3 regions of the Solibacillus sp. CAU 1738 genome follow, and region 1 is predicted to be linked to each of the others. Evidence: predicted binding sites of a transcription regulator. Region 1 holds the regulator's gene; each other region holds the start of a gene.
What was found. Region 1 encodes LexA, which represses DNA repair genes until DNA is damaged. Its sites were predicted from a motif close to CGAACATATGTTCG; they were not measured.

Region 1 (5,215 bases):
GCAGATAGACGAATTGCTGGACGAACATAGTCAGAGAATACGAAGAATGTACCTCCGAATACGTTTACCCCACCGTGTAACGCCATTCCGTTTAATGCTGCTCCCATTGCAAACTCACGTACACCGAACCAAATGTTACGACCTGCATAGTTTTCTGATGAGAAGTCACCAGCACCTTTAATTGTCGTTTTGTTTGAACCAGCTAAATCAGCTGAACCGCCGAAGAATGAAGGAGTCTTCTTAGCTAATGCGTTAATTGCATCACCAGATGAAGAACGAGTTGCTACAGATTTACCTGCTTCATATATTGGAAGCTCTGCTGCAAAATCCTCTGGTAATTCATTGTTCATTGCTTTTTCAAATTGTGCTGCTAGCTCAGGGAACTGTGCTTTGTATGCTTCGAATTTTGCATTCCAAGCTGCTTCTGGCTCAGCACCTTGTGTTTGTGCAGCTGCTTTGAAAGTATCATATACTTCAGCAGGAATTTCAAATGGCTCATGTGCCCATTCGTAAGCTGCTTTAGTTAACACAACTTCATCTGTTCCAAGTGGAGCACCGTGTGAATCTGCTTTACCTGATTTATTTGGTGAACCGAAACCGATCACTGTTTTCACTTCGATTAATGTTGGTTTACCATTTGATTTTTTCGCTTGTTCGATTGCACTGTTAATTTCTGAAACATCCGTACCATCTGCTACATGTATGTAGTTCCAGCCGTATGATTCAAATCGTTTTTGAACGTTTTCAGAGAATGATTTAGCTAAATCACCATCTAAGGAAATATCATTTGAATCGTAAAGTACGATTAATTTTTCAAGTTGTAAGTGGCCAGCTAAACTAATCGCCTCAGCTGCTACACCTTCCATTAAATCACCATCTCCACATAGTGCGAATGTATAGTGATCAACAATTTCGTGACCTGGTTTGTTGTAAGTTGCAGCAAGGTGAGCTTCTGCCATAGCCATACCTACTGTCATTGCGATTCCTTGACCAAGTGGACCAGTTGTCGCTTCAACTCCAACAGTATGCCCATACTCTGGGTGACCTGGTGTCTTTGAATCCCATTGACGGAAGTTTTTAATTTCTTCCATGTCTAAACCATAACCACCTAAGTGTAATAGGCTGTATAATAACATTGAACCATGACCTGCTGATAATACGAAACGGTCACGGTTAAACCATTTTGGATTTTGAGGGTTATGACGTAATTGCTTCGTCCATAAAGTATATGCCATTGGTGCTGCACCCATTGGTAGTCCTGGGTGACCTGAGTTTGCTTTCTCGATTGCATCAATTGATAAAGTTCGAATTGCGTTAATTGCTAACTGATCCACGTGTTGTGTCATTTTATGACATCCTTTCTCGTGCTAATTATTATTCTTTATTAGTTTAGTCAAGAATCATAAAGAAAACAATGCTTAGTGTAACATTTATTCCAATTATGTCATACTTATTGCTAAATGTGTCACAATAAATGATAACTCATGATTAAGTTAGTTTAAAAAATCTCTTTGTTTTTTAATGCTTTTCAATTTTTCAGGTGTTACATCATTACCGTTTGGATCAACAACCTTGACATGCTCAATTGTGTCACGCATTGTTGAACGGAATGTATCTAAATATTCTTTTCTTAATAATGTACGTTCCTTCGCTTCCTCTTCTGATAAAATACCTGCCTTTGCTTTCTTTGATAACTCGTTAATTCGTGCTATTTTTTCTTTTGACAACATAATTTTCTCACCCTTCTAAATAACCTATTTAAAAGGTATGAGAAAATGACTCTAAGCGCAAGTGTTTAGCCTTCAAGTCCGTCTTGATATTCAGCATATCGTCTGTGTACTGTTGCTTTACTAACTTGAAAACCAACACTTTGTAAAGTTGATGCAATTTCTGCGAATGTAAACCCTTTGTTACGAAGTTTTACTATTTCTTCTATTGGCACTTCAATGCGCTCTCGCCCTTCCATATTACCACGGTCTTTTAAATTTTCTTCAGGACGATATCCATTTTCAACTGCTCGACGCATGCCACGCCGGATTTTCGCATTATGAAGTTTTCGTTGGTATTCCTCTACAATAGCTAATATTTCTAATAACATTGTATCCATCTCATTTAATGCGATTGGTCCTGCTTCATTTAATGAAAATACGGTAATCGCTTGCTTTTGTAAAAGATGTAAAACTGCCACACGTGCGTTTCCCCGTCCTAAACGGGTTTCATCTTGTACAAATAGCGCAGAAATTTTATGTGTTTTCATATAATCAAGCATATCTAATAAACCTTCACGATCTACGTCGAAACCGCTTTGCTGATCTTGAAAGACCTCTACAATTGCGTAATTCATTTTCTTAGCATAAGTTGTCAATTCTTCTTTTTGACGTGCTAATGATGTTTGTTGAGTCGATTTTTCCGTACTAACTCTGGCATAAACGACCGCTTGTTCATTACTCATTAATTTTCACTCGCTACTTTAACAGAATTGCTTTCTTCTGTTGTTATTTTTGCAATATAATTGGAACTTTTCTCAACAGGAATCTTTAACTGCTGCCCAATGATAATTGTTTCATTAGCTAATCGATTTTCCTCTTTAACAAAGATAATCCAGTCTTGCATCGACATTTTACCACGATATTCATTTGCTAACGACCATAAAGTATCACCATGTTCGACAAAAACTTGTTCGTATTGTTCAATTTTTTCATCTGTAATCGCTACAACTGAAATAACAAATAATGAAAATAAGAAAAGTACTGTAATATAGCTGTTTTGTTTTACCCAATTCATAATAAAATCCCCTTTTATCGAATACTTGTTCGGAATGTATGTTCTTAATTTATACCGAACATTTGTTTTTGTCAACCACTTTTCAGAACCTATGTTTGCTTTTGTGTTCGCATCCTGCTATACTGAAAATAATTAAAAATGTTCTTATATTCCAAAAAGAGGTGAGTTAATTGACAAAAGTATCAAAACGCCAAGAAGCCATTTTGGCTTTTATTAAAGAAGAGGTTCGTTCAAAAGGTTATCCACCATCAGTACGTGAAATAGGTGAAGCAGTTGGTCTTGCGTCAAGTTCGACTGTACATGGGCATCTTGCTCGTTTAGAAAGCAAAGGACTAATTCGACGTGACGCAACAAAGCCTCGCGCAATCGAGGTTTTAGACCAAGATGATAATATAGTTCAAAAACAAGATGTTATTCATGTACCACTTATAGGAAAAGTTACGGCAGGTTTACCGATTTCTGCAATTGAAAATATTGAAGAATACTTCCCTCTGCCAAATACATATGGCACAAGCGAAGACCAATTATTTATGCTAGAAATTATGGGAGAATCCATGATTGAAGCTGGCATTTTAGATGGAGATTATGTCATTGTTAAACAAAAATCAACGGCGGACAATGGGGATATTGTCGTTGCAATGACTGAAGATGATGAAGCGACTGTTAAACGTTTCTTCAAAGAAAAAACGCATTTCCGTTTACAACCTGAAAATTCCTCAATGGATCCTATTCTAGTAAATCAAGTAACGATTTTAGGAAAAGTAGTTGGTTTATATCGTAAAGTACTATAATGTGATTTGCTTTCAATGGGAGTTTATTAGGCAATAGAAAAGAAAGTGAAATTTAATAGCATTTTGCCTTAAACACTCCAATTCGGGGTGTTTTTAGGTTCATGTATTTGCCAACTTTTTTTGTGCATCTTCCTATTGCAAACTCTCTTTAATAGAAAAAAAAGCATTTGAACTTTCTCTGTTCAAATGCTCCTTCTCCTATTTACAAGCCTTGATAAATGCTTCGAATAATTTAATAGAGTGTGTGTCTCCTGCTGGCGCAAGCGCTTCAGGATGCCATTGCACACCAATACAAAATGGATGCTCAGGATGTTCAATTGCTTCATTAATCCCATCTGAAGCTAAACCTGCTGATATTAACCCCTCACCTAATTGATCAATCGCTTGATGATGGAAGGAATTTGTTCTAATGGAGCTGCTTCCAAAAATACTTAATAATTTTTCTCCTGTAATGTTGACAGAATGTGTTACTTCATGTCGAATTGAAGATTGAATATGAGCAATCGGCTGCTCCCACTGTGAATCAATATCTTGAATTAATGTACCACCAAATGCAACATTTAACACTTGGTGACCACGACATATTGCTAAAATGGGCATATTCTTTTTAAACGCAGCATGGAAGAGATCCAAATCGCTCGTATCTCGGTGAGTATGAAATGCCCCCAGTTTTCTATGCGGCTCCTGTCCAAATAAAATGGGATCAACGTCGTGTCCACCAATTAAAATAAGTCCGTCTATACGATTTAAAATCGGTTCTATATCATTACCAGCTATATGAGGGATACAAAGCGGAATTCCCCCTGCAAGCTCAACTGAATTTATATAAGTATTATTAATTTCTAGTTTGTTATCCCCTGTATGCATTGTTAATCCAATAATCGGCTTCATAAAACGCCCTCCAATTTCATCTTTATTCTATAAATATACCATTATTCCCCTTATTAGATACAGATAATTCTGTTAATTATAACGATAAAAGAATTTACATTTTGAGTTTTGATACATATCGAAGAATGGCAAACTAAGTCTAGCTGAGAATACACACACTCAAACAGCAAGAATACGAATTGTCAGCTATTATATGCACTCAACTGCTATGTATTTACTAACAAATCTCCTAAAAGCAAAGAAAAAACGTATTGCTACGTTAATACAATACGTTTTTAAAATAGCTTCATATACCAATCTATCATTTTATCTCCATAAAAATAGACAATGATTGTGGCAATCGCGATCGAAGGTCCAAATGGTATAGGAGCCTTCCTACCTTGACCACGCAGCTTTAATACAATAACCCCGGTAATCATTCCAATTACTGATGCAATAAATAATGTTAGTAAGGTGTTGAATGTTCCAAGTACAAGGCCGATGACTAAAAATAATTTAATGTCACCACCACCCATACCACCTTTTGAAATAATCGCGATTAATAATAATATACCAAAACCAATAATTGCCCCTACGATACTATCCCACCACGGATCCAGCGGTACTATAATACGTCCTATAATTAATAAAATGCCGAAAAATAGTAGAATTTTATCGGGAATTAACATATATGCTATATCTGATACTGTAATTATTACTAATAATGAAATAAATATTAAAGCAACTGCAAGCTCTAATTGAAAACCGAT
Region 2 (5,215 bases), on a different contig from region 1:
CTGATGCCCATCACTCGGATCAAACTGACAAACGGCTTTAAATTGACAATAATCACAAGCCGTTGAATTTTTTAATTTGTAAGGGTGAATGGCTGTTGTGCCAGAGAAAATTTCATTGCCAGCTTCTTTATGCTTTTCAATAACGAACTGCTGCAACATCGGCATATCATTTGCCTCTACAGTTTTGGAATGTGCTCCAATCGCACCTTTAGACGTAACACTTACTGGAATAATAGTCGATTTTTTGTTTTCTAATAAGTTTTCATCCATCGCCTCTAGTACATCAAGCTCATTTGTCACTAGGCCTTGCATTCTATATTTTTCAAGACGCTGTAATTCACGCACTTGCTCGTCGACGTATTCCTCTAACCGAATTAGTGGGTCATGTACGTGCACATAAAGCATTCCTGCTGGAGCGACAATTATTTCTTTATCATTTGCTAGTGGCAATAGCTCATTTGCATTTTGCAGTGCAACATCTAAATAAGTTAATAATTGCAATGAAATACCGTGATACACTTCATTCAGATCTAAGTCGCGACTCGATGATTTATAATCGACGACGCGTAAATACACTTGCTTATCCTCCTCGAATGCATCAATCCTGTCAATTTGCCCTCGTAAATACATTTTTCGTTCATTATTTAAAGGAATCTCAAGTGCCGGTAATGGTACAGAGCCTTGATCGGTTGCTTTATCATCACGCTTACCAAACGGCTTTTCATGTACAATCGGCTTAAACTTCGATACTTTTGCGTGCTCTGTCAATGCAAATAATGTACGAGCAACAACTCGAATTAGTTTTTCCTTAATATATGTGTAGCGCGCATTACTTTCCAAAATACGATACGAGAAAATACCAACGAGTGGCTCAATCGTGTCGCGCGCTTTCTGTAAACATTCCAAATAGTTTTTTGGAGGTCCATCTGTACTCGCTAAAATTGTACGTAACGCCTCGTGGAATAAATCACCCATTGCAAATGTTTCAAGACGATATTCCGAGCGTTCCTCTAAGCGTAAACCGTACGTCGTAAAATGTGAAAACGGACAACGATAAAATTTCTCTATGCGTGAAACACTCGATTGCAACTCTTGCCCGTACAATGCTTCTGTCACTTCTGGCGTCAATGGTTCTGCTTCATTCTTTTTGTATAATGGTTTCGTTACTATTTGAAGGACCCGTTTCCATTCTGGGTATTGCTCATAAAATGCATGTAGGGCAACCCATTCTGGTGCTAATTCTTTCGTGTGCTGCGCTTGCTTTAACTGCATTGTTAAATAAGCAACAGATGGACTCGGATGACGAATATATGTTAAAACACGCTCTACATCCATTTCTTCAATTGGGTCAATAAAGACTCTAATATGAGGTAATGTACGTTTGCCGTCAATTGTAAATAATTTATGCAAGCGGTTTATATAAAGCGATGGTAATAATCCTTTACTTTCCTCATCGGCAGTTGGGTAAGTAATATAAAGTTTTGATGTTGGTGATGTCATCGCTCGGTAAATTAAAAATGCTTCTTGCAATAGACGACTTTTTGAATTTGGCGATAGTTCGTAATCAATGCTATCAAAGAATTCGCGTTCTGCATCTGATACTAAGCCTTCTTTATCGATACGCATCGGATATACGCCATCATTCACACCGATAATAAATACCGCTTTCATATTATCAAAGCGAGAATATTCAACAGTAGCAATCGTAACTTCATCTATTGCTGGTGGGATATTTGAAAATTGGAGTGAATCATAGCCCTCATCTAGGATTTGAGCCGCTTCTTCTAATGATACTTCCTGTTCTCCAAACATCAGTACAAATTGCTCAAGTACATTTACCCAACCATTCCACACTTGGTCGTGTTCGCTCGCGAAATCGAGTGCAGCACTTTCTAATTCCTGTTCCTTCATCACTTGCAACTTTTCATACAGCTGTAAATCCTCTGCATACGCGTACAATGCATGCCCAATGTCTAGCCCTGTTGTCGCTTGTTTTAATGCCGTTTGCAGCTTCATTAATGGTGTACGCACAATATTTCGTGCATCTGCTAATCTTTTTTGTATCGCTAGCTCACTATCAGTTTGTACATTTTCAAACTTTTCGAGCGCACGGAATCTTCGGTATTGCCACATAAAGTCATCATGCCAGCGATTGCCGATAATCCCCTTGGCAATTACAAAGTTTTCGAGATTGTCCATTTTTTCGCGGTATTCGCTAATATTCACGCCTAATGGAAAAAATAAATCAGTTTTTATACTCCGAAATACCGGTTCATATTGCCAGTTTGAAGTGATTGCTTCTAATGATGAGCGCATAAATTCTATGAACGGATGATGCAGCATTGGGCGCTTTTCATTCATGAAAAATGGAATATCATATTGTTGAAATGTTGTGGAAAGAATCGGGTCATATACATCTGCTTGACGGTACATAATCCCAATATCTTTATACCGAAGATTTTCCTCTGTAACGAGGCGTACTATTTCCCGAGCAATACTTTGCACTTCTGCACGGCGATTGGCCCCTTCAAAAATTTGCACATCGCCTGTCGCTAGCTGTGTAGCCGGTATTGGTGCATGAAAATTCGCTTCAATATGCGCTAAGTCCGGATTATTAAAGCGATGTCCTCTCTCTAAATGCACGCGAGATTCGACATCAATGCTTTGCTGCATCGCAAAATTTATGAGCTTATCATACGTAAATGCGGCACGGTGAAATAATGCTTCCGGCTCAGTAGCAGCGTGCACATCATCAAATGGCAATACGATTGTTACACGTTTCGCTAAAGCAAGTAATTGTTCTACAATGGCAAATTCACGGACGGTAAACGCTGTAAATCCATCTATATAAACATCTGCATCTTTTATTTTGGATGAGTTTTTCAATTGCTCTACTAAAATAGGGTAAAAGCCTTCTCCATCTACATAGCTTTCTCCGATATACACTTCTAGCTCTTGTAAAATGATTTGGAAATCTTTCATTTTCGCAATTAAAGTGTTTGGTGCTTTATTTGTCTCCAGCTCAGCAATGACATCAATAATCGATGTACTTGTTACATCATATTGACTAAATTCACGTAGTAATAATTCTACTTCTTGCGTAAAACCACGCTTCCCGGCTGCTTGTCTAAAAAGTGAAAATCGTTCTTTATTATCTTCTAAAATACGGCGAATGAGCATGCGATAACCGAAGCTATCAATTTTCTCACGTGCAATGCCGCCCGTTTCCTGTAATATAAACCATGCTAAACGTTTAAATGTGAGAACTTGTGCACGCATAATTCCTTGTATGCCGTATTTATTTGTTAAATCATATTCTGCCTTGAATGACATTTGGTCTGGCACAATCATAAAGATTTGTGGACCAAATGGATTGTCCTTTAAATCTTGTACAATTTCCTGGTGAATCATCGTCGTTTTACCAGTTCCGGCACGCCCAGAAATAATACGTAATGACACGCAAATCCCTCCTCTTATTTTCTATTATACAAAGAATATACGTTCGTGTAATGCAAAAAGGGGACGTCTGAAAAGTAATTTTGAGACGTCCTCTTTTAATTGATAATTAACAAAAGGCGAAAAGGGTGTTCAGAAAGTTTTTACTTTCTGGACACCCCCTTTTCCTTTTCCAAAGCACGCAAATCTCGCTCTACTTTTTTATTTAATCGATTTTCCATCTGCTTGCCAGCAAACCATAATATGACGAGCACAATCGTTACTAATACAAGCTTTATAGGATCCGTTAATAATGCGCGTATATCATAGCCAAGTCCGCTCATCGTCAAGATCATTATTAATTTACCGACAAGAATTGCTATTAAATAATATTGTTTGCGCAAATTCGATAAGCCTGCAACGATATTCACGATAATTGCTGGGGTAAACGGAAAACATAGCAAAATTAATAGCGGTGTAAAACCATTCATATCAACCCATTTGATCAATTTTTGTACACGCTGCCGTTGGATATATTTTTGAAACTTCGGATGTTTACCAAATTTCCTTACGACTAAAAATAGCAAATATGCACCTATTGATGAACCTGCCCATGAAATAAGAAAGCCGAACAGGAACCCAAATGCATTTACATTTGCAATGACGATTACGACAAGAGGTATAAACGGTATAAAAGCTTCTACCGCCGTTAGTAACATACTAAAAAGCGGTCCTAGCATTTGATACTGTTGAATAATATGTTCTATAGTGTCAATTGTAAACCATTCTTTCACTGCCAATCTCCTCTATCTATATTGAATTATTAAATGCAATGTTGTTAATTGCTCAGTTGGATTTTCATATTGATGTGCTTGCTGTCCCGAAAAAACAAGTGTTTCGCCTGCTACAAGAGTTTCTTTCATGCTGCCAGATTGAATAATAGCTTGTCCTTGTATAACAGTTACAGTTTCTTCAACCCCATCAGTATGGGGCTCACTTCTATGAATAACACCTGGCTCCATTTCAATTTTATAAAACTCCCAGCCGCGCTCCGGATCATACGGAATAATCGAATATACACGATATTTGCCTTCATCCTCTGCAACAAAATCAGCGAGGTTACTATTGTATTTTTGAAATTGCTCTTTTGGTGGCTGCAAAAGAGAGGAAAATGAAATGCGAAGGCCTGATGCGATTTTCCAAATTGTCGATACAGTAGGATTCGACTCACCTTTTTCGATTTGCGCAAGCTGTGCCTTACTGACACCTGTAGCTTTTGCAATATCGTCTAAACTCGCTTGACGTTGCTGACGAATTTTTTTTAGCTGAAACCCAATATTGCGACTCATTTCTTCCATTTTTTCACAACCTAATTGTTTATTTAAAAAGACAAATGTATACTCTAATAAACATTATAGAATATTTTCTTTCATTATAGCCAAAAAAATTAAGTTAAGGCGGTTGAAAAATGACAAAGCTTGGATTTTTTAATGGATTAAAAGCAGGCATGCCGATTGCGATTGGCTATTTCCCCGTTGCTATAACGTTTGGTTTGCTCGCAAAATCAACTGGTTTATCTTTATTCGAAGCTATGGCCATGAGTATTTTCGTATATGCTGGCGCTTCCCAATACATTTCATTAACGCTCATTTCAAAAGGAGTGGATCCAATTGTAATTGTGTTAAATACATTTGTCGTCAACTTCCGTCATTTTTTAATGTCTGCCTCATTAAATGAAAAAATGGCAGCGGATAAAAAATGGCGAAAAGGTATTTTCGCT
Region 3 (5,215 bases), on a different contig from region 1:
GGTAGAGCTTGTCGGTGTTACCGCTGCCGAAACAGCTAATCCAAAGAAAAATATTCCTTCGGCAATAAATAAAATCCCAATGCGCATTTTATTATTTTATGTAGGTGCATTATTCGTTATTTTATGCATTAACCCGTGGAATACAATGTCGGCTAGCAGTAGCCCGTTCGTACAAGTATTTAGCTTAATAGGTATTCCGATTGCTGCAGGTATTATTAATTTCGTTGTATTAACTTCAGCTGCATCAGCAGGGAATAGTGGTCTATTTTCAACAAGTCGCATGCTCTTTAATTTAGGTAAAAATAAACAAGCATCAAAATCATTTGCGAAATTAAATAAAAATAGTGTGCCGAGCAATGCACTTGTTGTTTCTACAATTGTCGTATCAATCGGAGCACTTTTAAGCAAATTAATGCCAGAAAATGCATTTAGCATCGTTACGACAATTAGTGCAATCTGTTTCATTTGGGTATGGAGCATTATATTAATTTCTCATATTATTTATAAACGTAAACGTCCAAAGTTGCACAAATCATCTATTTTCAAAGCACCGTTTACACCATTTATTAACTATGTTGTGCTAGCGTTTTTCTTATTTTTATTAATTGTTATGTTCTTTACACCATCTACACGACAAGCATTATTGCTGACACCAATTTGGTTTATAATTTTACTTGCTATTTACAATTTAAAACGAATAGATAAATAACTCTTGAGAGCACAGCATGCATGAAATTTTATTTAGTGAATCATGAATTTTAGATTTAATCGTTTGCTCATTAGCCGCATAGGGTGCAAGTACGAAAGCATTACAAAATGTATGTAGGAACACTCCAAAAAGAGCGATAATTCCTATATTATTCGAATAATTAAAATAATACGACTTGTAAGTTTTTTCCCTTTCGTATAAAATATGATAGAAAAATATAGTATTAATTTTTCTATCGTTAAAATCTAACTTATATGAAATTTTCATGTGAAGTTTACTATGGGGGCCGCCAATCCATGAACTGGGAGTTATCAATTGAACATGACAGTATTTTTGTCATAAAGCCCGAACTGTTAAATGAGTTTAAGTTATTTGTGAATGAATGGAATTGTTGTGTATTACCGCTTCCGTTAAAATACAATGCCCAAAAGGAACTACAGGAATTCATTTTTAATTTTTGGTTATTAAACGAAAGCAACCAACATGAAGGGATACTGGATCCATATAAGTGCATGGAGTTTTCAATTGAAATGATGGCGGTAAATATTGTGAATCAAAATGACTTATATAAAGGCTGTATTGATGAATCCTCGTCTGAAGAGCGCTTTTTATTTTCCTATTATTTCGGCTTTTTATTTTTAGAAAAGCTATTGGCACTAATGAATATTGAAGGGAAAATAGAATATATATTACAGCTAAGACATGAATATTTTGAAGCAAAAGCGCAAGGAAAATCAATTCCTCAAGCTGAAGAGTTTTTTCAGATTCAGGCTTTCGGTACAAAGCTAATCGTGGAGCAATTTAAAAATAATGAATCGCTGAATTGCTTAATATTAAAAGCACTTTCTCAAGTTAAGGAATCACAAGAGAAAAAACAATTTAATACTTAATTGTACATGTAATAACAATTGGAAGCGCCTATTTCGTAGTATAATCCTGCGAAAAGAGCGCTTCTTTTGTATTGAAGGAAATTGAATTTGCTTATAAAATATGTAAAAAAGAATTGATGTTCGCTTTTTACGTTTTCGCGTATAATAAATAATAAAAAGTGTGGTGACATAAGTGGCAAAGCGCATCGTTTTACACATTGATATGAATTGTTTTTATGCTTCTGTAGAGCAAATTTATGATGAAAGTTTGAAGGGGCAGCCGGTTGCAATAGCCGGAAATCCGCAAGAAAGGCGCGGCATTATAATCACGTGCTCCTATGAAGCTCGGGCTTTTGGAGTGAAGACTACGATGACGATAGGTGAGGCAAAGCGTTTATGTCCACAGCTCATTACATTACCGCCTAATTTTGACCGTTACCGGCATAGCTCTAAACAATTTTTTGATTTGCTACGTGAATATACGCCGTTAGTAGAGCCTGTTTCAATTGATGAAGGGTATATCGATATTACAGATTTATGTGAACAGCGGCATGCCCTTCAAATTGTCGAGGAAATACAACAGCGTATTTATTCAGAGCTAAAGTTGCCTTGCTCAATTGGAGTAGCTCCGAATAAATTTCTAGCAAAAACAGCATCGGATATGAAAAAACCAATGGGCATTACCGTATTAAGAAAGCGTGATATCCCTAATATTCTTTGGCCGCGCCCGGTCATTGATATGCACGGAATCGGCAAGAAAACGGCAGAAAAATTAACGACTATTAAGGTCGAAACAATTGGGCAATTAGCAAATGTCGAGCCGCATCAAATACGGCAGCTGCTCGGTATAAATGGGGAGCGATTACGAGCGCGGGCAAATGGGGACGACGATCGAGCGGTTGATCCTAATTCCATTTATGATACGAAAAGTGTTGGCAATTCCACTACATTACCGCGTGATGAAACGGAATACTATATTTTAAAAGAAACGATTGAAAAGCTATGTACAAAAGTGGCAGAACGTTTACATGCAAAACGGTTAGCTGGGACAACAGTTATTTTATATATACGGGATGCTGATTGGCATAATCAAACTCGAAGTAAATCAGTGACTAATGCAATTGCTAGTAAGGATGATATTTTCGAAATTGCTTGGGCACTTTTTCAAAAGCATTGGGATGAGTCACCTATAAGACTGCTTGGTGTGACAGTATCAAATGTCATTGATCAGCACCAGTCCACGCAGCAGCTGAATTTATTTAATTTCGAGGAGTATATTAAGGATGAGCCGATTATTGAGCTAGTTCAAAATTTAGAGAAAAAGTTTGGTAAAGGTATTATAAAGCGCGGTATAGATGCGCCGAAAATAGGCAAATATCATGCTAATACGAGTTTTAGTAAAGATTTTTTAGATGATCACACATAAGGAGTGGTGGGCAAATGCAGCTACAATTTTTAGGAACAGGTGCAGGAATGCCCTCAAAAGAACGCAATACAAGCGCACTGGCAGTCAAACTATTAGAGGAACGCGGTACAATTTGGCTATTTGATTGTGGGGAAGGGACGCAACATCAAATTCTACACACAACGATTAAGCCGCGAAAAATAGAGAAAATTTTTATTACACATTTACATGGAGACCATATTTTTGGTTTGCCTGGCCTGCTGAGCTCCCGGTCATTTTTAGGGGGAGAGGACACATTGACAATTTACGGTCCGTCTCGTTTAAAGGAATGGATTGAAGCGACACTTGCTACAACGAACACACATGTAACGTATCCTATCGAATATGTAGAAGTGCAAGAAGGCATTGTATTCGAGGATGAGCAATTTGTTGTAAGTGCACTACCTCTTGAACATGTGATTCCTTGTTTTGGCTATCGAATCGAGCAAAAGGCACTGCCGGGTGAGTTATTAATTGATAAAGCATTGGCGTACGGTGTACCGAAAGGACCTTTACTTGGTATGTTGAAGCGTGGTGAAAATGTAACGCTCCCAAATGGAGAAATCGTCCTTAGCAGTGATGTTACAGCACCAGAAAAGCCGGGATTTATTTTAACGATATTAGGTGATACAAAATATTGTGACAATGCAATTCGATTAAGTAAAAATGCAGATATTGTTATCCATGAAGCAACGTTCGATCATTTAACAAAGCATTTAGCAGCAAGTTACGGGCATGCAACAAATACAGAAGCGGCAACAGTGGCAAAAAAAGCAAGTGCAAAATATTTAATATTAAATCATATTAGTGCAAGATTTTTAGCAAATGACTTAAAGATATTATTACAACAAGCACAGGATATTTTCCATCACACATATATTGCTGATGATTTCGCTAGTTTTGAATGGAAACTGCAGAAACTAATTAAAAACGGTTAAAAAATACGCATTTAGTAAAGAGAAATTTTTGTGTCTATTTTCATTAAAAAGCAACAAAATATAGTAAAAAATGAAAAAAATAAATAAAAATCCTCCTTAATATACAGTAAAATATTAGTAATAACATACATTAATAGTAAGTTATTACTACGTATTATTATTCGCGTTATTTAGGAGGGCTCCAATGTTCAAGTCAATGAAATGGAAGATGATGACACCTATTATTATATCGATAGTGCTTATTATCGGGGTATTATCAACATTTATTTACACTACGACTAATAATAATATTCAAAAACAAGGTGAGGCACTTGTTGAGTCTATTAAGCTTGGTTTGGAAGGTGCAATTCTTTCTCGAGAAGTTTCGGAACAAATAATGGAAGATGAAATGGTAGCTGAATCGGTACTAGCATCATGGATTTTTGCCAATGGAGGTACTCATAAAGATTTTAAAAAGCTTGCTGAGCTTGGAGGAATTGATGAAATTTGGAGTACAGATGATCAAGGAAATACAACAGTGACATCGATTGCCCCATCAGTCAATTTTAATTTCGGTTCAGACCCGAATGGACAAGCTTATGAATATATGAAGCTTCTTACAGGTGAAGTGACTTCAGTCGTTCAACCTGCCCAAATTAGAGATGTTGATGGGGAATTTTATAAATTTGTAGGTGTTGGAGGCTGGAATTCACCTCAAATTATTCAAGTTGCGCGAAATGGACAAAATTTACTCGACCTAGAGGCTCAAATTGGGAAAGAGTTTTACATGAATGAACTAAATACGCATTTAAACGAAACTGTATTATATGCAGCAGTAGTCGATGAGACTGGGACAGTATTAGCAGCTACAAATGATAAACCATTAACTGATGCAGGGTTTATGCAAGCAGAAGTGATAAGTGGGCAAAAAAGTAATGGGCCGACTCACTTTGATGGTAAGAGAGCCTATAATTATGTTACTCCTTTATCAAATGGTACATATTTACTTACAACTATTTCGAATACAGTTTTATCGAATATTTTATTTGCAACGCTTGTAGCAGCAATAGTTGCTGTATTATTATTAATGATCGTAGCTAATTTTACGATAGAACGACAAGTGAAACGTATTTTGCGAGTTCGAGATTCTTTGCTTGATATTAGCCAAGGTGAGGCTGATTTGACGAAGCGAATCGAATTAACATCACATGATGAAATTGGTCAATTAGTTGATGCGAGTAATGCAATGATGAATAATTTCCAAGTGATTATGAAA

Region 2: the regulator LexA is predicted to act here: its motif matches at 3,492-3,505, upstream of addB (helicase-exonuclease AddAB subunit AddB).
Region 3: the regulator LexA is predicted to act here: its motif matches at 1,709-1,722, upstream of AAFN87_RS03835 (DNA polymerase IV).

Annotation. Positions count from the first base shown of each region.
Region 1 covers NZ_JBDQQN010000002.1:509,079-514,293, forward strand. The annotation lists gene tkt (transketolase) at 1-1,346, opposite strand, end outside; gene AAFN87_RS07625 (DUF896 domain-containing protein) at 1,494-1,730, opposite strand; gene AAFN87_RS07630 (YneB family resolvase-like protein) at 1,796-2,452, opposite strand; gene yneA (cell division suppressor protein YneA) at 2,452-2,784, opposite strand; gene lexA (transcriptional repressor LexA) at 2,955-3,575, shown strand; gene AAFN87_RS07645 (gamma-glutamyl-gamma-aminobutyrate hydrolase family protein) at 3,774-4,466, opposite strand; gene AAFN87_RS07650 (prepilin peptidase) at 4,742-5,215, opposite strand, start outside.
Region 2 covers NZ_JBDQQN010000003.1:618,685-623,899, reverse strand. The annotation lists gene addB (helicase-exonuclease AddAB subunit AddB) at 1-3,459, opposite strand, end outside; gene AAFN87_RS12320 (TVP38/TMEM64 family protein) at 3,600-4,229, opposite strand; gene AAFN87_RS12315 (helix-turn-helix domain-containing protein) at 4,242-4,793, opposite strand; gene AAFN87_RS12310 (AzlC family ABC transporter permease) at 4,904-5,215, shown strand, end outside.
Region 3 covers NZ_JBDQQN010000001.1:753,224-758,438, forward strand. The annotation lists gene AAFN87_RS03825 (amino acid permease) at 1-709, shown strand, start outside; gene AAFN87_RS03830 (hypothetical protein) at 1,006-1,599, shown strand; gene AAFN87_RS03835 (DNA polymerase IV) at 1,772-3,004, shown strand; gene rnz (ribonuclease Z) at 3,019-3,960, shown strand; gene AAFN87_RS03845 (methyl-accepting chemotaxis protein) at 4,145-5,215, shown strand, end outside.